3 regions of the Methyloceanibacter sp. wino2 genome follow, and region 2 is predicted to be linked to each of the others. Evidence: predicted binding sites of a transcription regulator. Region 2 holds the regulator's gene; each other region holds the start of a gene.
What was found. The regulator LexA, encoded in region 2, represses DNA repair genes until DNA is damaged. The targets are predictions, from matches to a motif close to TGTTCNNNNTGTGTTCNG.
Positions count from the first base shown of each region.

Region 1: the regulator LexA is predicted to act here: its motif matches at 5,843-5,860, upstream of DCY11_RS09855 (helicase-related protein).
Region 3: the regulator LexA is predicted to act here: its motif matches at 5,157-5,174, upstream of DCY11_RS05820 (DNA recombination protein RmuC).

Region 1 is NZ_CP028960.1:2,098,200-2,108,079, forward strand. It holds gene DCY11_RS09835 (thermonuclease family protein) at 1-554, shown strand, start outside; gene DCY11_RS09840 (CarD family transcriptional regulator) at 648-1,343, opposite strand; gene fdxA (ferredoxin FdxA) at 1,607-1,945, opposite strand; gene DCY11_RS09850 (RNA-binding S4 domain-containing protein) at 2,170-2,535, opposite strand; gene DCY11_RS09855 (helicase-related protein) at 2,547-5,762, opposite strand; gene DCY11_RS09860 (hypothetical protein) at 6,189-6,944, opposite strand; gene DCY11_RS09865 (DUF3108 domain-containing protein) at 7,232-8,323, opposite strand; gene rpmB (50S ribosomal protein L28) at 8,566-8,874, shown strand; gene DCY11_RS09875 (esterase-like activity of phytase family protein) at 8,909-9,880, opposite strand, start outside.
Region 2 is NZ_CP028960.1:3,172,319-3,182,198, forward strand. It holds gene DCY11_RS15200 (SurA N-terminal domain-containing protein) at 1-1,704, shown strand, start outside; gene trpE (anthranilate synthase component I) at 1,701-3,266, shown strand; gene DCY11_RS15210 (histidine phosphatase family protein) at 3,288-3,818, shown strand; gene DCY11_RS15215 (aminodeoxychorismate/anthranilate synthase component II) at 3,867-4,487, shown strand; gene trpD (anthranilate phosphoribosyltransferase) at 4,540-5,538, shown strand; gene trpC (indole-3-glycerol phosphate synthase TrpC) at 5,548-6,366, shown strand; gene moaC (cyclic pyranopterin monophosphate synthase MoaC) at 6,363-6,854, shown strand; partial or broken gene DCY11_RS16235 (molybdopterin molybdenumtransferase MoeA) at 6,956-7,282, shown strand; gene DCY11_RS16240 (molybdopterin-binding protein) at 7,444-8,055, shown strand; gene lexA (transcriptional repressor LexA) at 8,261-8,965, shown strand; gene DCY11_RS15245 (ComEC/Rec2 family competence protein) at 8,959-9,880, opposite strand, start outside.
Region 3 is NZ_CP028960.1:1,248,511-1,258,390, forward strand. It holds gene dapE (succinyl-diaminopimelate desuccinylase) at 1-278, shown strand, start outside; gene murI (glutamate racemase) at 268-1,098, shown strand; gene murJ (murein biosynthesis integral membrane protein MurJ) at 1,115-2,749, opposite strand; gene truA (tRNA pseudouridine(38-40) synthase TruA) at 2,789-3,526, opposite strand; gene fmt (methionyl-tRNA formyltransferase) at 3,541-4,467, opposite strand; gene def (peptide deformylase) at 4,557-5,075, opposite strand; gene DCY11_RS05820 (DNA recombination protein RmuC) at 5,235-6,443, shown strand; gene DCY11_RS15465 (potassium channel family protein) at 6,472-6,963, shown strand; gene DCY11_RS05830 (metal ABC transporter permease) at 6,960-7,853, opposite strand; gene DCY11_RS05835 (metal ABC transporter permease) at 7,853-8,770, opposite strand; gene DCY11_RS05840 (manganese/iron ABC transporter ATP-binding protein) at 8,767-9,675, opposite strand; gene DCY11_RS05845 (metal ABC transporter substrate-binding protein) at 9,721-9,880, opposite strand, start outside.

The sequences.
Region 1 (9,880 bases), 1.1 Mb from region 2:
CTTCGGTCAGCCTGCATTTCGATGCGCGGCAGGAGGACCGGTACGGGCGTCTGCTGGCGCAGGTCTTCCTTACCCGCGACGCCGAGCCGGTTTGGGTTCAAGAGGCGCTGGTCGCGAAAGGTCTCGCCCGCGTGGCGGCGCAGCCCGACATGAGCGCCTGCCTCGATCCGCTCCTCGCCGCGGAGGCTGAGGCGCGGGAAGGAAGGCGCGGGGTCTGGCGTTCTCTGACCTATCAGGTCCGCGATGCGCACGATCCCAAGTCGCTCGGCTACCGGCGTCACACCTACCAGCTCGTCGAGGGCAAGGTGCATGGCATCGGCGAGGGAAAGACACGCGTCTACGTCAATTTCGCAGAAGACTGGCGCGAGGATTTCACCGTGGTCATCAAGCGCAAGCGGCTCCCGGTTCTGGAGGCCGCGGGCCTCGACCTGATGAGCTTGCCGGGTCGGCGCGTGCGCGTGCGGGGCTGGGTGGAATGGTGGAACGGCCCGATGATCGAGATCTCACACCCGGAAGAAATCGAGATCCTGGAGACTTCGTCCGGCGCGGGGTGAGGCCCGCGTCAGCGTCAGGCACGAGTCTCCCGAAAATGAAAAGGCCGGGCGCGAGGCCCGGCCTTGTCTCATCGTGGCAATAGGAAGCTTACCTTAGGCGGCGGCTTTCCCGGCCTCGGCGGCCTCGGCGGCGGCCTTGATCGTGCGCGCCGACTTCGCGAGGATGTCGTCGATCTTGGCGACGGCGCTTTCCTCGTCCAGCTTCTCGACGGCGGCCAGTTCGCGCGCCATACGGTCGAGCGCAGCTTCATAGAGCTGACGCTCCGAGTAGGACTGCTCCGGCTGAGCCTCGGACCGGTACAGGTCGCGGACCACCTCGGCGATGGAAATCAGATCGCCGGAGTTGATCTTGGCTTCGTACTCCTGGGCGCGGCGCGACCACATGGTGCGCTTCACGCGGGCCTTGCCCTTCAGCGTGGTCAGGGCCTTCTTGACGATCTTGTCTTCGGAAAGCTTGCGCATGCCGACGCTCTCGAGCTTCGTGGTCGGCACCCGAAGGGTCATCTTGTCCTTGTCGAAGCTGATCACGAACAGCTCGAGCTTCGCGCCGGCGATCTCCTGCTCTTCGATGGACGTGATGCGGCCCACGCCATGGGCCGGGTACACGATGTATTCGTTCGTCCGAAAACCGTTCCGCTGCTGGGGTCTCTTCTTTTCCGCCATATGCTCGCCTCGCTGTTTGAAAGTCGTGGGGCGCGTCGGAACCAAGGCGCTTGAGCTTGTCTGCGTCGATTTCGGCCAGCGACGGGGTCGCTGGCGTCGCCCGGTGGGGGCGGTCTCGCTGACAATAAGGAAGCGTTCGATCAGGGGCCCTGATCGCTCAACTCCTTGGAAGCTCAGAAAAAAAGCGCGCCCAACCGGCTCGCCTCTCTTGGTGCCTCACGCGCCGACAGTTTGCGCCATTTCGAACACACCATATCACAAAAAACGCCAAATCGGAAGTCGCCCGCTCCGGCGGCATGGCCAATTTCAAGGCAGTGACTGTGGCATTTTGACCGAAAGGTTAACGCGAGACCGCATTTTGGGGCCGCGTTCAGGCAGGCGTTCGGGCCCTAATCGCCCTCGCCGGGCTCCGCGGAGAAGTACTTCTCGAATTTGCCCTGCTCGGACACCTTGTCGTCCGCGCCTTCCATGGCCGGCTTCTTCGTCGTCAGGTTCGGCCAGATCTCGGCGTACTCGCGGTTCACGTCGAGCCACTTCTCGAGATCGGGTTCGGTGTCCGGCTTGATGGCGTCCGCGGGGCATTCCGGCTCGCAAACGCCGCAGTCGATGCACTCGTCCGGATGAATGACGAGCATGTTTTCGCCCTCGTAGAAGCAGTCCACGGGGCACACCTCAACGCAGTCGGTGTACTTGCATACAATGCATAAATCCGTGACGACGTATGTCATCGATTCCACATGCCATGGGGCTGTCCCAGCCCGGTTGCTTAAGCCCAGTACGGGCTCTCAGCAAAGCCCGGGGAGAAGGAGCCCTGCCTATAGCAATAGTGTCGGCAGCACAAGGCGTGGAGCCTGCCGGGAAACCCCAATTTTTAGGATGGATTTGCGGCTTTCTGCCGCTCGTTGAGGCGGAATTTCTGCCGCCCGCGCCCGCGCGCACGCGGGAACCGTTTTCAGCTCCAAAACGACCGGAACGTGTCGATGCGCCGGCGGTCCTTCTTGGTGGGCCGCGCGCCTACGCGGGCCTCGCCGGCAGGCCCGCCTTCGGTCTCGTCGGCCGGCGGGGTCAGGTCCTCGTAGAGGGTCCGGGCCAGGGGCGCCGGGCCGCGCCGGTCGGCGGCATCGAGGATGCGCCAAACCACGAGCCGCCCGGGCGGTGTTGCCGTGATGACATCGCCGAGTTGCACGATCCGGCTGGGCTTCCGCACCCGCTCGCCGTTGATCCGGACCTTGCCGTCCGCGATGAGACGGGTCGCTGCCGAGCGGGTCTTCACGGCCCGCGCGCACCAGAGCCATTTGTCGAGGCGCTGGCCCGTCACGCGGCCGCGTCCTAGCTCCGGCCCGAGCGGCCGCGTGCCGCCAGGCTGTCGCGCAGATCCTTGAGGGCCGCGAACGGCGAGTTCTCCGCTGCCTGCTCCCGTTTGGGCGAGGCGCTCCATTCCTTGCTTTTGCCTTGGCCACCGAAGCGATCGCCCTTGCCGCCTTTGCGGGGCGGTTTTCCGTGTTGGCGGTTCTTCTTATTGGGCTTGCCCTGGTGGTCGCCCTGTTGGCCACGCTGACGGTGCGGACGCTCCGCGCCGTCGCTGGCCTGCTTGCCGTCGGCACGGCCCCCGTGGCGGCCCTTGCCGCGCTGGTGCTGGCCTTGCTGATGCCGGCGTTTCGCCGGGCGCCAGATCTCGTCGAAGACGGGCTCGGGCTCCGCTGGGGCAGCGGCTGCACCGGCATTCTCGTCTTGGGCCGGAGCGTCTTGGGCCGGGGCATCTTGGGCGGGAGGCTCTTGAACCGCGACTTCGCCGGTAGCGGCATCCGGTTCGGAAGCGGCCGGCGCGTCCTCGGACGGCGCTGCTTGTAGTTGCGGCTCGGCAGGGACGTCGATCTTCCGCCGTTCGAGACGGAAGCCAAGACCGCGCAGGATCGAGGCGAATTCCTCGCCGGAGCAACCGACCATGGACATGAGTTCCGGCACGACCCGGAAACCGCCGTCGCCGGTCGCGCCGGACGGCGGCGTGGGTGTCGCGGCGGCCTTTGCTGCCGGTGCGGCTTGCGGCGTTGGGGCGGCCTCGGCGGGCACGCTCTCCGTTTCGGTAGCCGACACCTCCGTTGGTGCCGCCCCGGTCTCCGAGGTCTCTGCCGTAGGTTCTGCTGCGGTTGCCGCCGCCGGCTCGGGCGTCTCGGTCTTCGGCGCGGGCCGCCAGGTGACGCGGGCGCGGATCAGGTCCGACAGCCGCTCGAGCATGTCGATCCGAACCGCACGGCTGCCGGCCACGTGAAAACCGGCCGCGCGCCAATAGGGCTCGGGCAAGGCGCCGTTCGCCGGCACGGAGGTGAGGCCCTGCTGGGGCCGCTCCGGCATGGCGTCGATATCGATGCCGTACTCGGCGCCGCCGTGGAGCGCCCAGAGCTGCAACAGCAGCTCCGCCGCCGCCGGCTTCAGAAGCGCGGGGAAATACAGATTGAAGGCTCCGAACCGGACGCCGTATTTGCGCAACTGTCCGCGATCGGACTGGTCCAGCGCCTTGATGTCGTCGGCTGCCCCTTCGCGGCGGAGCACGCCGAGATTCTCCGTGAGACGGAACGCGAGGCCGCGTGCGAGACCCGTGAGATCCTCTGCGCGGTTGAGATCCATCAGCGGCTTGAGCTTTGCGTCGAGATGCGCCGTGAGCCAGGCATCCAGACGCGCGGCGACCCGTTCCCGGTCCGGCGCGCTCAAATTCTCGTCGGCGAACACTTCGATGCGCGGCTTCAGGGCCGTATCGCCCGCCACCAGACGGCCGATCTCGCAGCCCTGCCACAGGATGCGGCCATTGCCCGACAGGGTGATCGCCTCGTCGGCCGCCGAGCCAAGTGCATCGGCGCGCTGCGCAAGCTCGCTCGCCAGGATCTGCGTGGCGGCGTTGCGCGCGGCCTTGCCGTGAATACCCTCGCCCGCCGCATCAGGGGTGAAGCGGAAGCCGTCGAGCCGGCCCACGAAATGGTTCTCGACCAGGATCTGTCCGTCGTCGCCGATCTCGGCCATCATCTCCTCCTTGTCGCGCAGCCGCCGCATGAGCACGCTGGTTCGCCGGTCGACGAAACGTTGTGTCAGGCGTTCATGAAGCGCGTCGGACAATTTGTCCTCAATCGATCGGGTGCGCTCTTGCCAGTGCTCCGGATCGTGCAGCCATTGAGCGCGGTGGGACACAAATGTCCAGGTGCGAATTTGCGCAAGGCGATTGGAAAGTGTGTCTATGTCGCCTTCCGTCCGGTCCGCCTGCGCCACCTGGCGGGCGAACCAGTCCTCGGGGATTTTGCCTTCGTCGCTCATGACGAAGCCGAACAGCGCCCCGACCAGGTCCGCATGGTCCGCCGGTGAGACGCGCTGATAGTCCGGAATCTGGCACATGTCCCAGAGCAGGCCGACCGCCGCCGGCGACTTGGCCATGTCGCACACGGCCTCGTCGCGCGTGACATTCTCGAGCGCAATCACGTCGTCCACCATCCGGGACCGGGTGAGGCGCGGGTGAATGGGCGTTTCCCGCAGGCTCTCTTTCAGGGCCTCGATGGAGGCCATGTCCAGCGTGCGGCTGCGCCATTGCAGGACGCCCACCTGGTCGAAGCTGTGGGTTTCCAGGCGCTCGATCAATTCGGCGTCGAACGGCCCGGCCTGACCCGTGACCCCGAACGTGCCGTCATTCATATGGCGACCGGCGCGGCCGGCGATCTGTCCGATCTCGGACGGGGTCAGGTTGCGATGGGTATGGCCGTCGAACTTCCGCACGCCCGCGAAGGCCACGTGATCGAGATCGAGATTGAGCCCCATGCCGATGGCGTCGGTCGCCACCAGATAGTCGACGTCGCCGTTCTGATAGAGCGCGACCTGCGCATTGCGGGTGCGCGGGGAGAGGGCGCCGAGTACGACGGCCGCACCGCCGCGCTGGCGGCGCACGAGTTCGGCGATGGCGTACACATCGTTTGCCGAGAAGGCGACGATGGCGGAGCGGCGGGGCAGGCGCGTGATCTTCTTCTCGCCCGCATAAGACAGGCTCGACAGGCGCGGCCGGGAGACGAGATTGGCGCCGGGCAGCAGCTCGCGGATGGCATCGCGCATGGTCGCCGCGCCGAGCAGCAAGGTCTCGGACGTGCCGCGCGCATGGAACAGGCGATTGGTGAAGACGTGCCCACGCTCGCCGTCGGCGGCGAGCTGGATCTCGTCGATGGCGACGAAGTCGGCCTCCAGCTCGCGCGGCATGGCTTCCACGGTGCAGACATAGAAGCGCGCGCGGGGCGGCTTGATCTTCTCTTCGCCGGTGATGAGGGCGACCTGGCCGGCGCCCGCCTTGGCGACGACCTTCTCGTAGACCTCGCGGGCGAGCAGGCGCAGCGGCAAGCCGATGACCCCGACCTCGTGGGCGAGCATCCGCTCGATGGCGAGATGGGTCTTGCCGGTGTTGGTCGGACCGAGCACGGCGGTCACGCCACGCCCGCGATTGGGCGGACCGTGAGCCCCTGTCGTCGGCGCACCCGTGGCCGGGCGGCCTGTGGATTGTGTGGATAAGGCTTTGGACATACGGAGAAATTCTTAAGGCGATCCGGTGTCAGCCGCGAACGGGGGGAGAACGAATCCCGTCCGAATCGCTGACTCCAGCGTATTCGACTTATGTTCCGTTCCAAACTGGAACAACGACGCAGGTGTGGAGCGCCTCGCTCACATGTAAGCGGCCTTGGGCCCGTGCGCTATATGTAGTTTTCTTTTCTCTCACGGGTTTGCCCACGCCGGGTCGCAACGGGAACAGAGCAGGGGCGAATCAGGGGATCGTAAATTTTCGCGCACCGTTCCCTACGACATGTTGTGGTTTTGGGGGGCCGCGTTAACGAAGCCCGGTGGCGCGCCTCTCTTCGTCACCCCCGGGCTTGTAGGGTCCACTAGGGCGGTCCGACCATAGTCGTCGCTTCTAGGAGGCGGTGGACAGCCCCTTGTCCGCTTTGGTGCCTGTCACTCCTTGTCCACCACCCACGACCACTCTTGCTTGGTGGAATTGCAGTTTTCGTCCAGTGTGATGGTGAAGCGCATAGCTGGCTTCAAATGATGCACTAGCTGCCCGGGTGGGCCATACGCAATGTCGGTCGAGAAGGTCCCCAGTACCTTGTCACAAGGGACACCGCCCAGTTCAACCTTTGGCCCTTCATAGGTAATAACTTGCCCTGGCTGCATGACCGGACCTTTGCTGGGGTACTCCGTCTTTTTCTCGGGTACCTTCTCTAGAACTCTGAGATCAAAATTGTTGATCGCGTACTGAATGTCCGATTGCGCGTCGTTGCGGATCACGATGGAAATCTGAACACGCTCAAGAGTCTTTTTGCCACCTTCTTCTCGGATATCTCTTCTGAAGAGGGGGTCCACGAATTTGAGCTGACTCTTGATTGCCAGTATGTCGGGGGAGACTTTGCCTTGCGCGCTCCAGTCTTCCCGGAGCATCACAATGCCCAAGGCCAGAATAGCCGTCCCAATGGCTATCAATGCCACTGCGAGTAGCATCCTTGTTCTCCTGGTGAGAGGCCCGACCACTGTCTCTACAAGGGGCCAGAGTGAGTATCTAAATGGCCTGACGACGAACCACGCAAAATAGGCAAACAGGCCGGCCAAACCTCCCCAGAACATTATCTGTCCGAGCCAGAACGGCAGTTGGGGGAACGCTTGCGAAGCGCCCATCACAACGATGTCCGCAAGCAAAAAGAGCACATGCATCAAGCTGACCCCCGCGTAGGTTGCGCCCTCAGCGTAGCACGCCCCAAGGGCTGGTATTCGCCAACGGGATGTATGCCTCGATGTCCGTCCGGATCACGATGTGGACTAGATATTGTCGCCACACGGTCGCGAGGCGGCGCTTTCGCAGGTTCACACCGTGAACAGACCGGCGACGAATCAGGGGTTCGTAAATCTTCGGGCCCTGTTCCCTACGACATGTTGTGGTTTTGGGGTCGCGCGTTAACCACGCCGTCCCGACCGGGCCACGAAGTGGCTCAGCGGGCTTTGGCTCAGCGCGCCTCGGCGCGGCCGGCGCGGCCCACGCGCATGGACGTGGCCACTGCCACGGCGGTGTAGCCGCCGAAGGCAGGGATCGTGATTTGGTAGGGCACATACATGCCCGTGCCCCGCAAGGGGACGAGCCAGGCTTCGATGCCGCCCGCTTGGCGCAGCTCCTCGATCCCCGGGTCGCCGCGCGGATAGCCGGAGATCGGCACGAACTTCACTTGGCACACGGCGGCGGGCCCGGAGTAGTTGCCCTTGCCCCGGTTCTGCACCATCACGCGCTTCTTCGGCTTGAGGACAAGATCGTAACGGGAGCGCCCGTCGAACACGGGAATCACCTGGTTGCAGACGCTGAGATTGGCGCGGGTGTCGTTGGAGCGCGCCGTCAGAAACGCGCCGGAGAGCGGGTCCACCACGCGCTGAACCTGTTCCTTCGTGACCTTGATCTCTCCGGGATAGGGGCGGGGCTTCGGCCAGATCTTCACCGACTGCACATAGCCGTCTCCGAAGTCGATGCTGAGGCGCTCCTGGTATTTGCCGTCGCTCTGGCTGAACGAGTAGGAGCGGGGGTTCGCGCCGTCTGTGGTGGCCTCGCCCGAGCCGTGGAGGCGGCCCTGCCAGTTGAACACCCAGCCCTTCAGCACGGAGAAGGTGCCGTTGCCGCGCAAGGAATATTGGCCGTTCTGCACCGTGCCCGAGATGCTGAAATTGCCGAGGTTGAAGCGGCCGAGGCTGACATTGTAGACGGCCTGGAAGCGCGCCGAGGTGTCGACCGGGCCGGCCCGTTGTTCAGGTTCTACGGGGGCGGGCTCCAGGTTCGGTTCCGCGAACTCGCTGTCGTCCTCGTCCCCCGGCTTGTTCTTGTCGTTGTAGAGGCCTTCGATGGGGAAGGGTTCGGTCTCGTCCAGGATTGAGCCGCGGGCGCCAAAGTTGGCGTCAGCGTCCGGCGCCGGGCCGTCGGGGCCGGTTTCGGCCCGCGCGATGCCATGGGGGGATGCGTCCAGCGCGACCAACGCCAAAACGGCGATGCCAAGCGCTAGCCCGGCCACCGCGGCGACTTTGGCCGCAATACTCAAGACGTGTCGTGCGACCCGCATCTATCGCAGTCCCTCCAGGGCCCCCCGGCCACCTTATCTCTTGACTGGCCAGTGAGCAGGATTAGTCGGATTCGTCAATTCGGCCAACACAGGCGGGAAACCCTCTGAATGGCTGAAAAGCGTATGGCACCTTGACCGAAAACGGTCATCCCCGTATATGTCCCGGCCTTGAGCCTCGCGCTGGTGAAACGTCACGAGCTGCGACAGGTATTCACAAGATTTTCGTTAGAAGGACAAGGACCATGGCCCGTCGCTGCGAGCTGTCCGGCAAAGCCGTGCTCACCGGCAACAATGTGAGCCATGCAAAGCGCCGCACGCGGCGCCGCTTCCTGCCGAATCTGAGCAATGTCACGCTTCAGAGCGACACTCTGAAGAAGGCTGTCCGCCTCACCGTCTCCGCCAGCGCCCTGCGCTCGGTCGAGCACCGTGGCGGTCTGGACGCCTATCTGCTCAAGGCCGGCGACGACGAACTCTCGCTGAAGGCACGCCGCCTGAAGCGCGAGATCGCCAAGGCGAGCGAGAAGGCGACCGAGGCGCAGGCGGCCTCTTAAGGCTTTCGCCGCGCCGCGACCTCGCCGCGTCGCCCTACGGCAGCGTAAACTGCATGATCAGCGAGCGCTGAAAAGCGCTGAAGTTATCGTCCGACATGAGCGTCAGGACGGTGGTGCCGTCTTGCGCGCGGTGAACCGCGATCGCTTCCATATTGTCGATATTCAAAAGATCGTCGGTCTCGAGCAGCGTCTCGCCGGTGATCAGCTTGCCGGGCTTGAGGTCCGCAGGCGAAATCCGCCGGATACGCATCTTGACGCCTTCGCTATAACGGAAGCGCCGCTCCAAGAGCAGCAATCCGCCATCGGGCAATCCGGCGGCGTCCGTGATGTCGAACCCCCCGAGCCTGCGTATCGTGATCGCACCGGGCGAAGGCCCGCCGATCAGCCAGCCGATCAGATTGCCGGCCCGGTCTCGCAGATACTCCGGCAGCGCCACCACCGTTCCTTCCATGCGCCCCGACCGGATCGTGGCGACCGCCTCCAGCCCTTGGTTGGCGTTCATGGCGCGTGCCGCCTTGGGCAGCGGAATGGTCCCGTTCGGCGGGCCGAAGCGGTCCGGCGTGAAGGGATAGCGCATGATGCGGTGATCCCGCTCGAACGAGACGAGGGCGCTGCCGCTGTTCGTGTTGCTTGAAAGAAGGGCCATGCCTTCGGCGTCTTGCTCCGCCTCGGAGCGCAAGGGGCTGCCGTCCTTGTCGAGGATGGGTCCGAGCATGACGTTCGACAGGCTCGCAAGACGGCTCCCATCGTATTCGAGGGTCGCGCGCATCCAGGAGCCCGCGTCGGACAGGGCCAGGAGCGTGGTGCCGGTCGGATCGAGCGCCATGGCCGAATAGCCGCCGAAATGCACCGAGCGGGCGAACAGGTTGAGCCCGCCGCGATAGATCAGCTTGCCGAACCGCGTCTTCGTGGGGTCGTCGCGATCGAAAGTGATCGGGACCACGGAGACGCGCGTCTCCGTCGGACCCGACAGGGGCGTGGAGGGCTTCGCCACCAATGCGGATGC
Region 2 (9,880 bases):
ATGAGCCAAGACGCGGGCCGTGCCCTCAGCCTGCAAGAGGCGCGCGCGGCGGGTCTGGATCAGCGCGTGCTGGAACGGCTGGTGGGCGGCGCCGCGGTCGATACCCATGCGAGCCATCTCGGTCTCAGCATCAGCGACGAGGCGCTGCTCGAGCAGATCATGAAGGATCCGTCCTTCCAGGACGGCGCGGGCAATTTCAGCCCCCTCGCCTTTCAGTCCGCCTTGCGCAATATCGGCATGAGCGAAGGCGCCTATCTGCAGACGCTGCGCGAGCAGACTCTGCGGCGCCAGTTGCTGGTGACGGTCGGTGAAGTCGCGAGCAGCCCCAAGGCCGTCATCGATGCGTTGAACCGTTTCAACGAAGAGCGCCGCATTTTGAAATACGTGCTCGTCCCGAAGTCCGCGGCCGAAGCGCCCGGCGACCCGACCGAACAGGACTTGAAAGCGTACTACGACAATCACAAGCAGACCTTCACCCAGCCGGAATATCGGAAGGTCGGGCTCATCGCCGTGACGCCCGATACCGTGAGGGACGAGCTGAACATCACCGAGGCGGACATCAAGGCCACGTACGAGTCCAAGAAGGACACGCTCGGTCAGGCCGAGACACGGCACGTGCAGCAGATTGCTTTGCCGAGTACGGAAGAGGCTGAGAAGGTCGCTGCCAAGATCGAGGCTGGCACCGATTTCGTCGAGGCAGCGAAGGAACTGGGCCTCAGCGAATCCGATATCGACCTCGGAACCGTGGCGAAAAAAGACCTCGCCGATTCCGTCGTGGCGGAGGAAGCCTTCAAGCTCGAGAAGGACGAGGTCAGCAAGCCTGTCACCGGTAAGCTCGGTGGTGTGGTGCTGCTTCGGGTGACCGAAATCACCGAGGGCAAGATTCCCACTTTCGAAGAGGCCAAGGCCAACATCGAGAAGGACCTCGTCAAGGAACGTGCCTCCGGGGCGATCTTCGATATGCATGACAAGGTCGAGGACGAACTTGCCTCCGGCGCGACGCTCGAAGAGACGGCGGGCAAGCTCAAGCTCGACTACGTGGTCGTAGACCAGGTCGATCGGACGGGCGCGAAGCCTGACGGCACGCAGCTCGAAGCGCCGGCGCAGAAAGAGCTCTTGAATGGAGTCTTCGCGACCGATGCCGGAATCGAAAACGACCCGATCGATGCCCGTGACGAAGGCGTGGTGTGGTACGAGGTCTTGGGAATTACGCCCGAAACGCTGCAGCCCTTCGACGATGTTCGCAGTGAGGTCGAAGAGGGCTGGCGTGGGGAGGCCACGCGCAATCAGGTCAAGACCTACACGGACAAGCTGATCAGTGAGCTGAATAGCGGTTCGAAGACCCTCGACGGTGTCGCCTCAGATCTCGGTCAGGAAGTGCTGCCGACATCGGCGCTGAAGCGCGACGACATTACGGTCAATGTGCTTCCGCCTGCGGTGCAGCAGGCCTTCTCACTGCCGAAGGGTGGCTACGGTTCGGCTGCGTCGGGCGTCGACGAGGGCCGTATCGTGTTCCAGGTGGAAGACATCGTCGAGCCGCCCGAGGTCGATCCCCGTGCGCTCAAGCAGTTGGGCGCGCGTATCGGGCTTCTCTATAGCGAGGACATCATCGCGGAATACTTCAGCGAGCTCGAGCAAACCTACGGCGTGAAGGTCAACCGCCAGGCTCTGGCGCGGTTGACGGGTACCGGCGAGGCGCCATGAGTTCGGCGCCAGCTTCGGTGAGCCCGCCCCTGCCCGATCTCGGTTCGGCTCCAATGGAGCCGGACTTTGAGGCATTTGCGCGTCTCTACGAAGAGGGTGTCCCGCAAGTGGTGTGGACCCGGCTTGTCGCCGATCTGGAAACGCCGGTCTCGGCCATGCTCAAGATCGCCGACGAGCGGCCGAACAGCTTTCTCTTCGAGTCCGTCGAGGGTGGGTCCAATCGCGGCCGCTATTCGATCATCGGCTGTGAGCCGGATCTGATCTGGCGGGCGCAAGGCAACAAGGCCGAAGTCAATCGGAGTCCGCAATCGGACCCGGACGCGTTCGCACCCGTACAGCAGCCGGCGCTCGAGAGCCTTCGGACGCTGTTGGCCGAGTCCAAGATCGCCCTGCCCGACGCGCTGCCGCCCATGGCGGCCGGCATCTTCGGCTTCATGGGCTACAACACGGTGCGGCTGATCGAGAACCTGCCCGATGGCCCGGCGGACGATCTCGGCCTGCCTGACAGCATCCTCGTGCGTCCCACGTTGATTGCAATCTTCGACAGCGTGAAGGACGAGTTGTGCGTCGTCACGCCGGTCCGGCCGGCGCCGGGCGTCAGCGCGAAGGCCGCCTATGCCCGCGCCGGAGAGCGTTTGAACGTCATTCTGGAGCGGCTGGATCAGCCTCTGCCCCATAAGCCCGAACTTGCCGACGACATGCCCCATCCTGCGCCGCGCGCCATGACGCCGCCGGATGCCTATATGGCGAAGGTCGCGCGGGCGAAGGAGTACATCTCCGCGGGCGATATCTTCCAGGTTGTTCTCAGCCAACGCTTCGAGGCGCCGTTCGAGCTGCCGCCTTTTTCGCTGTACCGCGCGCTGCGGCGGGTCAACCCGTCGCCGTATCTGTATTATCTCAACTTCGGCGGGTTTGCCGTGGTCGGGTCGAGCCCCGAGATTTTGGTGCGTGTACGCAAGGGCGACGTCACCATTCGCCCCATCGCCGGCACACGGCCGCGGGGCAGCACGCCGGAGGAGGATCAGGCATTCGCGAAAGACCTGCTCGCCGATGCCAAGGAGTGCGCGGAACACCTCATGTTGCTTGACCTCGGGCGCAACGACGTCGGTCGGGTCGCAGAAGTCGGCAGCGTCGAGGTGACCGACAGCTTCTTCCTGGAGTACTACAGCCAAGTGATGCACATCGTTTCGAACGTCGCCGGGAAGTTGTCGCCGAAATACGATTCCGTCGATGCGCTGATGGCGGGCTTCCCCGCCGGCACCGTGTCCGGTGCACCGAAGGTCCGGGCCATGGAGATCATCGACGAACTGGAAGAGACCGCGCGGGGCATTTACGCGGGCTGCGTCGGCTATTTCTCCGCCGACGGTGAAATGGATAGCTGCATCGTGTTGCGGACGTCCGTTGTGAAAGACGGTGTCATGTATGTGCAGGCTGGCGCTGGTATCGTGGCAGACTCCGTTCCGGAGAACGAGCAGACCGAATGCCTCAACAAGGCCGGAGCCCTGTTCAAGGCCGCGGACGAGGCCGTCCGGTTCGCCGCCCGGGTCAAGCGCGGCCAATAGAGAGCCCAGGAGGTCTCGACCATGCTCACCCTCAGCCTCCTGCGCCACGCGAAATCGAGCTGGAAGAATCCGGCGCTCCCCGACCGGGAACGGCCGCTTAATACGCGCGGTATGGCCGATGCGCCGGCGATGGGGCGGGCCATGTCGGAACGCGGGATCGACCCGGAACTTATTCTGTGCTCGTCGGCGCAGCGCACGGTCGACACGCTCGCTCTCGTGCTGCCCGAACTCAAGATCGAGCCCGAGGTGATTTACGACGATGCGCTGTATCATGCGAGCCCCGACCAGATGCTCGGCATGCTGCGCAACCTTCAGCCCGGCGCACGCAGCGTCTTGCTTGTCGGCCACAATCCCGAGATCCAGGCTCTGGCACTCGGATTGATCGGGGCTGGGCCGAAGGAACTGCGGGACCGTTTGGCCGAGAAATATCCTACGGGCGGACTGGCGGTGATCAACTTCACGGCCGGTTTATGGTCGAGCGTCGACACGGGCAGCGGCAGCCTGTCCGCGTTTGTGGCTCCCCGCGACATTCGGGGAGATGCCGCGTCCTAAAAGCTTGCCGGTCTTGACGGCACATTGGCGCAAGGCATAACTGAGCCCATGCTGACCCTGATCGATAACTACGACAGCTTTACCTACAATCTCGTTCATTTCCTTGGGGAATTGGGTGCGGAAACCCAGGTCTACCGGAATGACAAGGTGACCGTCGAGGAGGTCCTCGCTGAGGGCCCGGAGGCGATCGTGCTGTCGCCCGGCCCGTGCGACCCGGACCGCGCCGGCATTTGCCTTGAGCTGATCAGCCGTGCCGGGCCCGACGTGCCGATCCTCGGCGTGTGCCTCGGCCACCAGGCCATCGGTCAGGTCTATGGCGGCAAGGTCGTCCGTGCGCCCTATCTGATGCACGGCAAACTCTCGAAGGTTCACCACACAGGCAAAGGCATCTTCGCCGGGCTGCCGCAGGATTTCTCCGCCACCCGTTATCATTCGCTTGTCGTCGACCGGGACACGCTGCCGGACGAGCTGGAAGTGACGGCCGAAACGCCGGACGGCATCATCATGGGGATGCAGCACAAAAGCTATCCCGTGCATGGCGTTCAGTTTCATCCCGAAAGCATCGCCTCCGAGTACGGTCATCAGCTGCTTGCCAATTTCCTGGACCTTGCCCGCGTGGAACGGAACAGCCGCGGTCTCCCGGAGAAAGATACGGCCGGTGTCCTCTAATCCCCCGCCCGCCCCGCAAGCGGAGTCCGAAGTCGTACGGGAGGCGCTCAAGATCATCGCCCACGGCGAGACCCTTTCGCAGAAGGCTTCGGCGATGACCTTCGAGGCCATCATGTCGGGCCAAGGCACCGACGCTCAGATCGGCGCGCTGTTGATGGGCCTGCATGTGCGCGGCGAGACCGTCGCCGAAATCGCAGGCGCTGCCGGCGTGCTTCGCGACAAGGTCTTGCCGGTCAAAGCGCCCGCGGACGCGATCGACACCTGCGGCACGGGCGGCGACGCCAAGGGAACGCACAACATCTCAACCTGCGCCGCGTTCGTCGTGGCCGGCGCCGGCGTGCCCGTGGCCAAACACGGCAACAAGTCGATTTCCTCGCGTTCCGGTTCGGCCGACGTTCTTGCAGCCCTCGGCGTCAACGTGGACTGCCCGCCCGAGACCATCGAGGCTTGCATCGCCGAGTGTGGTTTGGGCTTCATGTATGCCCCGGCCCACCACGCCGCCATGCGCCATGTGGCCAAGGTACGCCGCGAGCTCGGTGTGCGGACGATCTTCAATCTGCTCGGACCTTTGGCCAACCCGGCGGCGACCAAGTATCAGGTCGTGGGCGTGTTCGATGCCAAATATGTGGAGCCGATCGCCCGTGTTCTCGGGCGCCTCGGCGTCGAGCGCGCCTGGGTGGTGCACGGGCTGGACGGTCTCGACGAGGTGACCACCACGAACATCACCGAGGTGGCCCTCCTCGACCAGGGCCAAGTCTCCACGTTCCGGATTTCGCCGCGCAATGCCGGCCTGCCGGACGCCAAGCCCGAGGATTTGATCGGGGGGGATGCCGAAGAGAACGCGGCGCATATCCGGTCCGTGCTCCAGGGCAACCAGGGGCCGATCCGAGATATCGTCCTCATGAATGCCGCCGCGGCGCTGCTGGTCGCCGGGAAAGCCAACACGCTGCGTGACGGGGTTGCGCTGGCGGCGGAGTCCATCGACAGCGGCAAGGCCTTCAAGGTTTTGGAGGGGCTTGTGGAACGCACCAATGCTAAGGTGGACGGATAGGAATATCCCATGGCGACCGTCCTCGACAAAATTCTGACCTACAAGCGTGAAGAGGTTGCGGCTGCAAAGAAATCGCACTCTGAAGCCGACCTGCGGGCGCAGCTCGACCCGGCCGATAAGCCCCGCGGTTTCGCTGGTGCCCTGAAGGCAAAGATCGCGGCCGGAGAGTTCGGGCTTATCGCCGAAATCAAGAAAGCCAGCCCGTCCAAGGGCCTGATCCGGGCCGACTTCGACCCGCCGACGCTCGCCGTCGCCTACGAGGCCGGCGGCGCGGCGTGTCTATCGGTGCTGACGGACGGTCCCTCGTTTCAGGGTAACCCGGAATATCTGACCATGGCCCGCGCGGCCTGCTCGTTGCCCGCTCTGCGCAAGGACTTCATGGTCGATCCGTACCAAGTGCTCGAAGCGCGCGTTCTCGGCGCCGACTGCATCCTGATCATCATGGCCGCGCTGGACGATGCCTTGGCCCACGATCTCGAGGACGCGGCGCGTGGCCTCGGTATGGATGTGCTGGCGGAAGTGCACGACGAGGCGGAGCTCGAGCGCGCGTTGAAGCTCAAGACGGAACTCATTGGCATCAACAACCGCGACCTCAAGACCTTCGACACCACGCTCGAGACCACCGAACGTCTCGCCCCGCGCGTGACCGGCGACCGCATCGTCGTCTCGGAGAGCGGCATCTTCCATCATGAGGACCTGGCGCGGCTCGCCCGCGCCGACGTGCGCACCTTCCTGGTGGGCGAGAGCTTGATGCGGAAGCCGGACGTGGCCGCCGCCACCCGCGCCCTCCTGACGGGCGAGGAACCTGCGACCGAGGCGGCGCAATGAGCAGCCCCATGAAGAGCCCGCTGTCGCATCTTAACGCGCGCGGCGAGGCCCATATGGTCGACGTGTCGGAGAAGGCCATTACCTCACGCAGCGCCACTGCCGAGGGCTATGTGACGATGGCGCCGGCGACGCTCGACATGATCCTGGACGGGACGGCACCCAAGGGCGACGTGCTGGCGACGGCGCGGATCGCCGGCATCATGGGCGCCAAGAAGACCTCCGAGCTCATTCCTCTGTGTCACCCGCTGGCGTTGGCCAAGGTCACGGTTGATTTTACGCCCGACCGTGAGAATGCGCGCCTGCGCGTCGAGGCGACGGCGAAGGTCGACGGCAAGACCGGCGTCGAGATGGAAGCGTTGACTGCCGTGACGGTCGCGTGCCTGACGCTCTACGACATGTGCAAGGCCGTGGACCGGGCCATGAGCTTTTCCGGTATCCGCCTGATCGAGAAGATGGGCGGGCGTTCCGGCACGTTTCGCGCGCCGTAAGCGATGGCCCTTACTTCCGTCGAGGATGCGCTTGAACGGACCCTCCGGGGCTGACGCCGCTTGGTGTCGAGCGCGTTCCGATTGCGCAAGGCGCAGAGCGCGTGCTGGCCGAGGATTTGAGCGCGACGCTCACCCAACCGCCTTTCGATTCCTCTGCCATGGACGGCTACGCGGTTCGTGCCGCCGACTTGGCCGCCCTGCCCACGACGCTCGCCCTCGTTGGCACGTCTGCAGCCGGTGCGCGCTTCGACGGCATCCTGGAGCCCGGCCAAGCGGTTCGGATCTTCACGGGCGCGCCGGTGCCCGACGGGGCCGACACGGTGGTCATCCAGGAAGACACCGAGGCGCTGGGAGACAGTGTGCTGATCAAGGACGCCGTGGCGGGCCAGCACATCCGCCCGCGTGGTCAGGATTTTATGGACGGCGATGTGCTGCTCACCGCGGGAACGAGGCTCGGCCCGCGCGCGATCATGCTTGCCGCGGCGATGAATCATGCGGAGCTGCCGGTCCGCAAGAAGCCGCGTGTCGCGATCCTTTCGACCGGCGATGAGATCGTGCCGCCGGGAGCACGCTTGGTCCCGACGAGATCGTGGCGTCCGTCAGCTACGGCATCGCTGCCCTTGTCGATGCGTCGGGCGGTGAGCCTGTCGATCTTGGGATTGCACCTGACGAGGCGCAGGCGCTTGCAGACGCCATCGCGAGGGGCGCCGACGCCGATATCCTCGTCACGATCGGCGGGGCCTCTGTCGGTGACCGCGATCTGGTTTCCGGGACCCTCGCCGATGCTGGCCTCGTGCTCGACTTTGCCAAAGTGGCCATGCGGCCGGGAAAACCGGTGTTCGCAGGACGGCTCGGCTCCGCGCGGGTGCTCGGCCTTCCGGGCAACCCTGTTTCGGCACTGGTCTGCGGTTTGGTTTTCCTGAGGCCGATGCTGTGTGCGCTTCTCGGCGAAAGCCGTGACGATGTCCTGCAAGAGGCCGTTCTGGCCGCTCCGCTTGCCAAGGGCGGTCCCCGGCAGGCCTATCATCGGGCCGTTTCCGCCTTTTCCAGTGACGGCACCCGCACCGTTCGGGCATTGCCCTCGCAGGATTCCTCCCTGATGGGTGCACTGGTGCGTGCGGACTGTCTCATCGTGCAGCCGCCCTCTTCGCCGCCAGTCCCTGAGGGCGGAAAGGTATCCGTCCTGCCCTTCCCGGACTAGTTAACCGCCCGGCAACCCGAATCAAACGAACAAAAGGCGTCCAAAAGCGCCGTTCGGGCCAACACCTGTCGGGTATCGCTTGCGGAACACAAATAGAACATCTATACTGTTCACGATTTGTACGATACGGGCGAGGCCATATCCAAGAGTGGCCGAAGCTAGTTTTGGTTGGTGCTCGGTTCGAGCCGCTCAAATAGGGGGCCAGATGCTCACAGCGAAGCAAAAAGAGCTTCTCATGTTCATTCATGAGCGGTTGAAGGAGTCAGGCGTTCCGCCTTCGTTCGATGAGATGAAGGAAGCTTTGGATCTTCGGTCCAAATCGGGCATTCATCGGCTCATTACGGCACTGGAAGAGCGCGGCTTCGTGCGCCGCCTGCCCCACCGGGCACGCGCCATGGAAATTATCAAGCTTCCCGAGTCGGTACCGCAGAGCGTTGCCGTGCGCGGACGCGGCTTTTCGCCAAGCGTGATCGAAGGCAGCCTCGGGCGCGCGTCGGCCCCAGTGGCGGGCGCTGCCTCCGACGGACAGACCGTCGTGCTGCCGATCATGGGCCGCATCGCGGCCGGTGTGCCGGCCGAGGCCATTCAGACGAAGCTGGATACGATCGAAGTGCCGCCGGAGCTTCTGGCCAAGGGCGAGCATTACGCGCTCGAGGTGAAGGGCGACTCGATGATCGACGCCGGCATTCTGGAGGGCGATACGATCCTGATCCGCAAATGCGACGATGCCAACAATGGCGACATCGTCGTCGCTCTCGTAGACGAAGAGGAAGCCACGCTGAAGCGTCTGCGCCGGCGGGGCGATTCCATCGCGCTGGAAGCGGCCAATCCCGCTTATGAGACCCGCATCTTCGGGCCGGACCGTGTACGGGTCCAAGGGCGGCTCGTGGGCCTTATTCGCCGCTACTGAGTTCCCTGCCCTTCGGGATTGGTCTGCGGGTCTGAGGCTTCGCGCTGATCGGTGGCAGGAGTTACCGCGTGCGCTGACCAGGGGCGTGTTCCGCGGTGCTCAGCAACGGTCTCCGTCCGAATGGACAATCCTTCGATATAGAGCGCGTGCGCGCCTTGGGTCGACAGCGCCGCCCTGTCGACAATGATCCGGGGTGCCTTGCAGGCCCTGCCGAGCTTGAACGGCGCCACCACGATATCGGCCTTGCGGCAGTCTTCGGCGATTGCCCCAGTTTCTCGGATTAGCGCAACTGTCTTTCCTTTGACCTTACCCACGCAGCCGAGCGGATCGCAGCGGAATGGGGTGGTCTGCGGCAGACCCTTTGGATCAGTGCCGTCGCCATCGGCCAGGAGCCATTTCTCAACGCTGTAGCTTGCCGCGGTGGCCGACGGGAAGATCAACCCGTCCGCGCCGCGGATGGCGGCCGTCCTCCCGTCGCGCTCGATCAGCACGTCCGGGCGGTTGCCGGGGGGCGCCAGTGCGAGCCCGAGCGCGGCGATGACGAGGCCCAGCGCCCGCAGCCGCGTCCGCCATAGACACAGCCACAGGCCGCCGAACGCGATGAGCGCGAGTGACCAGCCAGAGAGATCCGGCAGGATCGTGACGGCGCCGGGCCAGGAGGCCACCCACGCCGCCGCCCCCACCATCAATTCGATTCCATATCCCATGACCTGTAGTGGCCATGCCTCGAGGCCAAACGGCATGGCGATCAAGGAGAGGAGCGCCATCGGCATGATCAGTAGGCTGATAAGCGGTGCGACGATCATGTTTGCGGCGATGCCGAAATGGGTCATGCGGTGAAAGTGATAGACTGCGAAGGGCGCCACGGCCGTGCCCGCGATTAGGGTCGTCAGGCCCGCCCCCAGCACGAGCGCG
Region 3 (9,880 bases), 1.3 Mb from region 2:
CGAAGCCCGGCGCGCTCGATCAACTCCTCAGCGAGGCCGTGACCGAATTCACCGGGAAGACGCCTGTGCTCTCCACCGACGGCGGTACGTCCGATGCGCGCTTCATCAAGGACTATTGCCCGGTGGTGGAGTTCGGACTGACGACCGAGACGATCCACAAGACGGATGAGAACGCCGCTCTGGCCGACCTCGAAACGCTGACCGCGATCTACCGCCGGTTCATCGCGCGCTATTTCGAGACGTTTGGCGACGCTGCCGGGGACAAGAATGGCCGGTGATCCGCGCCCCATCGGCGTGTTCGACTCGGGCATGGGCGGACTGACCGTGCTGCGGGCGCTGGCCGCCCGTCTGCCGGACGAGCACTTCGTCTATCTCGGCGACACCGCGCGCCTCCCCTACGGCACCAAGAGCCCTGACACCGTGCGCGCGTATGCGCTGCAGGCAACGCACCTTCTCCTCGGCGAGGACGTGAAGATGGTCGTGATCGCCTGCAACACCGCTTCGTCGGTGGCTCTGGAAGCGCTGCAGGAGGCGCTGGCGCCCTTACCCGTCATCGGCGTGATCGAGCCGGGCGCCCGCGCGGGCGTCGCGGCCACGCGCAACAAACGCATCGCCGTGCTGGCCACCGAGAGCACGGTCAAAGGCGGCGCCTACGCGCGGGCCATCCACCATCTCATGGCCGAGGCGCACGTGGAGCAACTGGCTTGCCAGGTCTTCGTCGCGTTGGCCGAAGAAGGCTGGGCGGACACGCGCGCCACCACGGCGGCCGTCGAAGACTATCTCGAACCGCTCTTCGCGCGCGCCGACGCACCCGACACGCTGGTGCTGGGCTGCACGCATTTCCCGGTCTTGGCAGCTGCTATTCAGCGCCATGTGGGCAACGGCATCACGCTCGTGGATTCGGCTGAGACCACGGCAGCGGCTGTCGCCGAGACGCTGGCGACCTCGACGCTGCAAGCCGGAAATAGCGGTGCGCCGCGCAACGTCCGCTTCTTCGCCACGGACTCGCCGGAGCGCTTCGCGAGGATCGGCGCCATCTTCTTCGGACAAGACATCGACGATGGCGCGGTGACGCTGGTCGATCTGAAGATGGCTTAGGCCAAAACGCGACCCGCTAGATCCTGGGCGGCGGCTCGGAGTCGGGCAGGCTTTCCGAGGCATCCGTCGGATCTTCGATAAGGTCCGGCTTGACCGGCGCGGGCTGCGAGGCCTCGTGCTCGATCTCCTTCATAAGACCTGTGAGCCAGCGACGCCCCAAAACGAGGAACACGGCCGCGAAATAGACGATGCCGCCGGCAACGACCAGCACGCCAAGGATCGTCTCTTCGCGGAACTTGGTCATCGAAGACAACGCGTTCTCGAGCCCAAGGCCACCGAAATAGAGCGCGACGGCGAAGGCGATCCCGATCACCGCGAGTTTCGTTACGGGGCCGCCGATGGCCGCGCCCGAGACGGCAAAGCCTTGCCGGCGCGCCAGGACCGCCAGCAGGACCAGATTGATCCAGGCCCCGATGCTAGTCGCAAGCGCAAGGCCGACCTGGGCCAGCGGGCCCATTAGTACGACCTTCAGCGCGATGTTCACCGCGGCGGCGAGCAGTGCCGCCTTCACGGGGGTCGCCGTGTCGCCGCGCGCATAGAAGGGCGCCGTGAAACTTCTCAGCAGCACGAAGGGAATGAGGCCGAGCGAATAGGCGGCAAGCGTATGACCCGCGGACAAAGCGTCCTGGCTCGTGAAAGCGCCGCGGGCGAACAGCGCCCGCATGATGAGGTCGGGGATTGCTATCGCCGCCGCTGCGCAGGGAAGCGTCAGCAGCAGTGCCAGCTGGATGCCACGCGCCTGGGCCGAGGCTGCGCCTTTCTTGTCCCCTGCCGCGAGCCGCCGCGACATTTCCGGCAGCAGCACAGTGCCGACGGCAATGCCGACGACACCGATCGGAAGCTGGTTGATGCGGTCGGCGTAGTAGAGCGCCGACAACGCGCCGGTTGGGAGGAAGGATGCGATCACCGTATCGGCGAAGAGCGCGAGCTGCACGCCGCCCGCCCCAATGATCGCGGGCCCCAGCGCCTTCAGGAATCGCCGTGTCGGCTCGTCGAGCTTGGGCATGCGCAGGCGGATGCCATAGCCGTGCATCTCCGCATCGCCGCCGACGAGGAGCACCATCGCGACGCCGGCGATCAGCACGCCCCAGGCGGCGGCGTGGCCCGCGCTCTCGAAATAGGGTGCGAGTGCCAGCGTGGCGATCAGCGAGACGTTGAGCAGGATTGAAGCGCCTGCGGCCGACGCAAACCTGTTGTTGGCATTCAAGATGCCGGCGAACAGCGTCTCCAGCGACACGAGTGCGAGATACGGGAAGGTGATGCGGGTGAGCGCGACGGCGAGATCGAAGCGTTGAGGATCGTCGGACAGACCCGGCGCCAGCAGCATCACCACGTCCGGCGTGAACAGAAGCGCGATTGCCAGCAAGACGAGGTTGATGGCGATGAGGGCGGCGCCGACCTGGTCCGCGAAGAGCTTGGCCGCAGGGAGCCCCGCCTTTTCCAGCGTGTGGGCATAGGCCGGCACGAAGGCCGCCGCGAACGCGCCTTCGGCGAAAATCGCGCGGAAATGGTTGGGCAGGCGGAAGGCGACGAAGAAGGCGTCGGCGACCGGGCCGGCGCCGAGGATGGCGGCCATCACCACGTCGCGAATGAATCCCGAGAGGCGCGATACGAGCGTCAGCCCGCCGACGGTGGCAATGCGCCTGATCATGGCTGTGTCCCCTTCGCCCGCTCGGGCGCCCACCCAGGCTTAATAGTCGACCTTGACCAGGTAAAGGCCGCAAGCAGGCGCCACGGGTCCGCAGGCCGCCCGGTCGCGCGCGTCCAAGGCTGCTTTCAGGTCGTCGGCGGTCCAGCGGCCTTCGCCGACGCATTTCAGCGAGCCGACCATGGAGCGCACCTGATTGTGCAGGAACGAGCGCGCGGAGGCCTCAACCCGGATGATCTCGCCATGCCGCGACACGTCCAGCCGGTCGAGCGTCTTTTCGGGCGACGCCGCCTGACACTCCGAGGAGCGGAAGGTCGTGAAGTCGTGATGGCCAATAAGGGATTGCGCGGCTGCATGCATGGCCCCGGCGTCGAGCGGCTTGAACACGCCCCAGGCCCGGTCCTTCTCTAATGCCAACGGCGGCCGGCGATCGACGATGCGATAGACATAATGGCGCGCCTTGGCCGAGAAGCGCGCATCGAAACTCTCGGCCACCTTCTCGCACGACAGGACAGCGATTGGGTCCGGGCGCACCTGCGCGTTGAGAGCGTCGCGCACCCGCGCCGGCTCCCAGTCCTTTTCGAGATCGAGATGGGCAACCTGCCCAGTCGCGTGAACGCCCGCGTCGGTGCGCCCCGCCCCGCGCGGGATCGCCGGCTCGCCGGAGAAGGCCTCGACCGCTTGCGCGAGCCGCCCCTGAACGGACATCGGCCCGTCCTGCAACTGCCAGCCCACGAACGGCGTGCCGTCGTATTCCAGAAGGAGTTTGTAGCGGGGCATGGTCTCGCGCCCGCCTAGATAAACGTGCTGCCGACCGGCAGGTCGACGCCGCGCAGGAAGGCGTCCGCCAGCATGGGCTTCTTGCCGGCGCGCTGCACCCGGGTGAGGCGCACCGCACCGTCGGCACACGCCACCGTGAGACGGTCGTCAAGGAGCGTGCCGGGGGCGCCGCGTCCCGTCTCCAGCGTCGAGCCCTGGACCTTCACGCGTTCGGCCTTACCGTTCTGGACAATCTGGAACCAGGCGCCGGGATAGGGCGACAGTCCGCGAATGTGATTGTGCACCTCTTGCGCGGGCCGCGCCCAATCGATGCGCGTCTCTTCGTTGCTGAGCTTCGCCGCATAGGTCGCAAGGTTGCCGTCCTGCTCCACGCAGTGAAGCTTGCCCTCAACGAGCGAGCCGAGCACTTCCACCATCAGCTCGGCGCCGAGATCCGAAAGCGCATCATGCAACTCGCCAGCCGTCATGTCGGGGCCGATCGCGACGCGGTCCATGAGGCAGACAGGGCCCTCGTCGAGCCCTTGCGTGACCCGCATGATGGCGACGCCGGATTCCGCATCGCCCGCCATGATCGCGCGGTTGATCGGCGCCGCGCCCCGCCAGCGGGGCAGCAGCGACGCGTGGATGTTGAACACGCCGCGCCGCGTGCCGTTCAGGACCATTTCCGGCAGGATGAGCCCATAGGCGACGACAACGGCGGCGTCCGCTTCGAGCGCGGCAAAGCGCTTCTGCTCGGCGGGGCTCTTGAGACTTTCCGGCACCCGCACGGGCAGCCCGAGCGCTTCGGCTTCCTGGTGCACCGGCGAGTTGCGCACCGTCATGCCGCGGCCGGCGGGCCGCGGCGGCTGCGTATACACCGCCACAATGTCGTGCTCCGCCTTGGCGATAGACAGCAGCGCCGGAACGGCGAAATCCGGCGTGCCCATGAAGATGATCCGCATGGGCCGGTCTTAGGCCGGTTCGATGCGCATGGGAAGACGCTTCGCGGGCTGGGAAGCCGCTTAGCGGGATGGAACGCCGCTTCGCGGGGCTAGACCGCCGTGGCGCGCTTTTGCTTGGTGAATTTCCGCACGATCATGTCGCGCTTCAGGCGCGACAGATAGTCGATGAACAGAACCCCGTTCAGATGATCGACCTCGTGCTGGACGATCGTGGCCAGAAAGCCCTCGAGTTCCGCCTCCTGAGACTTGCCCTCGCGATCGAGATACGACACGCGGGCCATCGAGGGACGCTCGACCTCCGCCGTGACGTCGGGGATCGACAGGCAGCCTTCTTCATGCACGCGCATCTCGTCGGACCGCTGCAGAATCACAGGGTTCGCCATGACGAGCGGCGCAGGCTCCTCCTCGTCGCGGGCCGGATCCATTACGATCACACGGCGCAGAATGCCGATCTGAGGCGCGGCCAGGCCGACGCCCGGCGCGTCGTACATCGTCGCCAGCATGTCGTCCATCAGCGTGCGCAATTCGTCGTCCACGCGTTCGACGGGGTCAGCCGTCTGGCGCAGCACCGAATCGGGGATGGTGACGATGGGATGGATGGTAGCCATGACTGACGCTGACATAAGGACCGAGGCGGCTCCGGTCAATGCGCTGCATCGACCCCGGGTGGATCGCGCTCCCAGAGCGCGTGTTCCTGTTTTGGTCTAGCCTCCCGAATCAGCCTATAGCTAGGCACCATGGTCCTTGAGCCCCTGCATATTGGGACGATGACGATCGACCCCGTTCTGGTGGGCCTTGTGCTCGCCGGCGTGGCCGTGCTCGCCCTCCTGATTCTGGCGATCGTGATGGTGGTGCACCTTACCCGCCGGAAGCAGGACGCCGCCGCGCAGGGCGACCAGCTCGGAGAACTGCGCGTGCGGCTTCAGACGCTTGCGGAGATCAGCGTGACGCGGCACGGCGAGTTGGCGCGCGCCGTGAACGAACGCCTGGACCGCATGACCCACAAGGTGGGCACCGATCTCAACGAGAGCGCCCGTAAGACACACGAGACCATTTCGCGCCTGAACGAGCGGCTGGCCGTCATCGACACGGCCCAGAAAAACCTCACCGAACTCTCGGGCAACATGGTCAGCCTTCAGGAGATCCTGGCGAACAAGCAGGCGCGCGGCGCCTTCGGCCAGATCCGCATGGAGGCCATCATCAAGGACGGCCTCCCAGCCGGCGCCTACACTTTCCAGGCCACGCTCTCCAACAACACGCGGCCCGACTGTCTCCTGCACATGCCGAACACACCGGCGGGCGTCGTGATCGATGCCAAGTTTCCGCTGGAAGGCTTCGAGGCCTTTCGCACCGCCCGCGGAGATGAGGAGAAGAAAATCGCCGCCCGGCGCATTCGCACCGATGTGGGCAAACATATCGATGCGATCGCCGAGAAATATCTTATCCCCGGTGAGACCCAGGACACCGCCATTTTATTCGTGCCGTCCGAGTCCATCTCGGCGGATCTGTCGGAGCACTTCCCCGATATCCTCCAGAAGGCACATCGCGCCCGCATCGTGATCTGTGCGCCGAACATGCTGATGCTCGCGGTGCAGACCATGCAGGCCATCCTCAAGGACGTGCAGATGCGCGAGCAGGCTCATCTCATCCAGCGCGAAGTGGCAACGCTCATGGCGGACATGGGACGCTTCCGCGACCGCGTGCTCGATCTGCAGCGGCACTTCGGCCAGGCCAATGCCGATATCGACAAGATCCTCACCTCCGCGGACAAGATCACGAAGCGCGGGCAGAAGATCGAGCAGCTCGACTTCGACGAAGAAGCCAAAACCGCACGGGACACCAAAGCCGTGGAGCACGGCACGCCCGCCGCGCCGGCGGCCGCATCCGCCCCCAACGTCACGCAGGCTGGCGCCACACGCGCGCCCGGCAAGGGGCCGCGCATCATCCGTCAGCCGGATCTACTGGCCGGCGAATAACGTCACGACAGGGATTTGGGGGAAAGAGATGGATCCGACCGTCGCAGAAACCGTGAAAGAGTCCATGTGGATCTCCACCATGAACGTGTCGATGCTCGATCAGATCGCCGTTGGTGGCGCCACGAGCCTCGTCAATCTATTCATTCATGCGATTCTGGTCGGCGCCATCGCCGCGACTTTGCGGAACCTCGCGAACACGGACGCCTCGTTTCCCGGCTTCGTGCAGTACATGCTCGTGATCGTCGCGACGGGCACACTTCTCGTCGTCGGCCATTTCGGCGAATGCGTGATCTGGGCCTACACATATAAATGGGTCGGCGCGGTGCCCAAGGACACGGACCTCATCTATTTCGCCTTCGGCAACTATACGACGCTCGGCTATGGCGACGTCGTGCCCGTGCCGCAATGGCACATGCTTGGACCGCTCACGGCCTTGAACGGCGTCATGCTGATCGGCTGGTCGACCGCGCTCGTCTATGACCTGCTGCACCGCTCGGTCCAGAGCCCGAGCAAGAGCTAGGACGCATCTGCGCGGTCGGCACTATCGACGGCGCCATCGCCGCTACGGCGGAAGAGCTTCTGCAGCGGCCAAAGCCCATGCTTCGGCGAGAACAGGAAGGCCATGAAGAACGCGAAAGCCTGCACCAGTACGATGCAGGCGCCGGTCGCGCCGTCAATGTGGAAGCTGACGAGGGTGCCGAGCACCGCGGAACCGCATGCCACCGCGACGGCGATCACCAGCATGCGTTCGAAGCGGTCCGTGAGGATATAGGCCGTGGCACCCGGCGCGATCAGCATGGCGATGACGAGGATGATACCTACCGCCTTGATCGAGCTGACGATGGTCAGCGAGAGCAAGATCAGAAGCCCGTAATGCAGCACGTTGACCGGCAGACCGATGGCGCGGGCGTGGTTCGGATCGAAACAATACAGCAGAAGGTCGCGGCGCTTGGCGAACACGATGAGAAGCGTGCCGCCGGCGATGATTGCCGTTTCTAGGAGATCGCCCGTAGTCACGCCGAGAACGTTGCCGAACAGGATGTGGTTGAGATGCTGGTCCGTCTCGACCTTGGTGAAGAGCACCAGCCCGAAGCCGAACATGCCTGAGAACACGATGCCCATGACCGTGTCTTCCTTGACCCGGCTGTTGTATTTCAGATAGCCGGTCATCAGCGCGCAGGCGAGCCCGGCGACGAACGCGCCCACCGCCAGTGGAATGCCGAGGACGAACGCGATGACGATGCCGGGCAGCACGGCGTGCGAGATCGCGTCACCCATCAGCGACCAGCCCTTCAGCACGAGATAGCAGGACAGCACCGCGCATACGGCGGCCACGAGGAGCGACATGCCGAGCGCCCGCTGCATGAAGTCATAGGCGAACGGCTCCACGAAGAACGCGATCGGGTCCATCAGGCGCTCTCCTGTACCGGGCCGCTCTCCGGCAGCGCATTGCCTTTGCGCATATTCTCGTCCCGGACGGCGCGGGCCTTGCGGCGGGCGGCGATCACGCCATGTTTCGGCGCGAAGTAGAACGCGGCAAGGAACAGCAGCGTTTGGAGCGTGACGATGACACCGCCGGTCGCGCCGTCGATGAAGTAGCTGAGATAGGCGCCGACGAAGCTGGTGACCGTCCCGATGCCGACCGCAATCGCGATCAGACGGTCGAAACGATCAGTGAGCAGGTAGGCGGTCGCGCCCGGCGTGACGACCAGCGCAATCACGAGACACGCTCCGACGGTTTGCAGCGCCGCCACGGTGCAGGCGCTGAGCAGCGTGAAGAAAACCAGTTTCAGCGTGCGTGTCCGAAGTCCGATGCTGCGCGCATAGGTCTCGTCGAAGAACGTGACCATCAAATCCTTCCAGATGAACGCCAGCACCGCGAAGGAGACGACCGCGATGATGACGACCTGCATCGCGTCCGCGTCGGGGATCGCGAGGATGTTGCCGAGCACGATGGTCTGGATCGACACGGAGGTCGGATGCAGGGACGCCATGAGCAGACCGAGCGCAAACAGCGTCGTGAAGACGAGACCGATGGTGGCGTCTTCGCGCAGGCGCGAGTGCGACTTGACGAAGGCCATGCCGAGCGCAGCGAGGATGCCGGCGAAGAACGCGCCCGCGGCAAAGGGGGCGCCGATGATGTAGGCGCCGGCGACACCGGGCACGATGGAATGGCCGAGGGCATCGCCCATCAGCGACCAACCCTTCAGCATCAGATAGCAGGACAGAAAGGCGCACACCGCACCCACCAGCGCGCTGACCCACATCGCCTTCCACATGTAGTCATACGAGAACGGGACGATGAGTTCGGTCAGGATGCCGCTCATTTCGCCTTGTCCCGAGCCTGTTTCTTCTTTTTGCCCTCCTTGACGCCATAGAATACGAGCGGCCGCTCATCGTCCGTGATGACGTTGAGGCTGCGCGCGTCGTCGTCCTCGTGGAGCGCTTGCCCGCTGAGCTCGAAATTGCGCAGCACACCGCCGAAGGTGCGCTCGAGATTCTCCTGGGTGAATGTCGTGGCGGTCGGTCCCGCCGCCAGAACCGTGCGATTGAGCAGAACGACCTGATCGCAGAAATCGGGGACGCTGCCGAGATTGTGCGTCGAGACGAGAATCAAATGACCGTCGTCGCGCAACTCGCGCAGCAGATCGATGATCGCGGCTTCCGTCGTCACGTCGATGCCGGTAAACGGCTCGTCGAGCAAAATGATGCGCCCTTCCTGAGCCAGGGCACGCGCCAGGAAGACGCGCTTCTTCTGTCCGCCCGAGAGCTCACCGATCTGCCGCGTGCGGTAGGCGGTCATGTTCACGCGTTCCAAGGCCTCGTCGACCTTGCGCCGGTCCGTCTTGGAGGGAATGCGGAACAGATTCATGTGGCCGTATCGGCCCATCATCACCACGTCTTCGACCAGCACCGGGAAGTTCCAGTCGACATCCTCGCTTTGCGGCACGTAGGCGATGATGTTCTTCGACACCGCCTTGTCCACGGGAAGACCGCACAGCCGCACCTGACCGGCGGACGGGGTGACGAAGCCCATGATGGCTTTGAAGATGGTCGACTTGCCGCTGCCGTTCACACCCACCAGCGCGCAGATCGTGCCGGGCCCCAGTTCGAACGAGGCGTCGCGCACCGCCGTGAACCCGTTGGGATAGGTGACGCTGACGTCTTGAACCGCGATGCTCGCGGGACGGGCCACGGTGTCGGAGCGGGTCAGCAAATCAATACGGCTCATCGGCTTTTCTAAGATCCTTCAGCGTTCCCGAGGTCTTTGTCGATCTCAGGACCCTTGTGCATTCTCGAAACCCTTGGCGACCGTGTCGACGGTAACGCGCAAGAGATCGAGGTAGGTGGGAACGGGGCCGCCCTCGTTGCTCAACGAGTCCACATAGAGAACGCCACCGTAGGACGCACCGCTTTCCTTGGCGACCTGTTTCGCG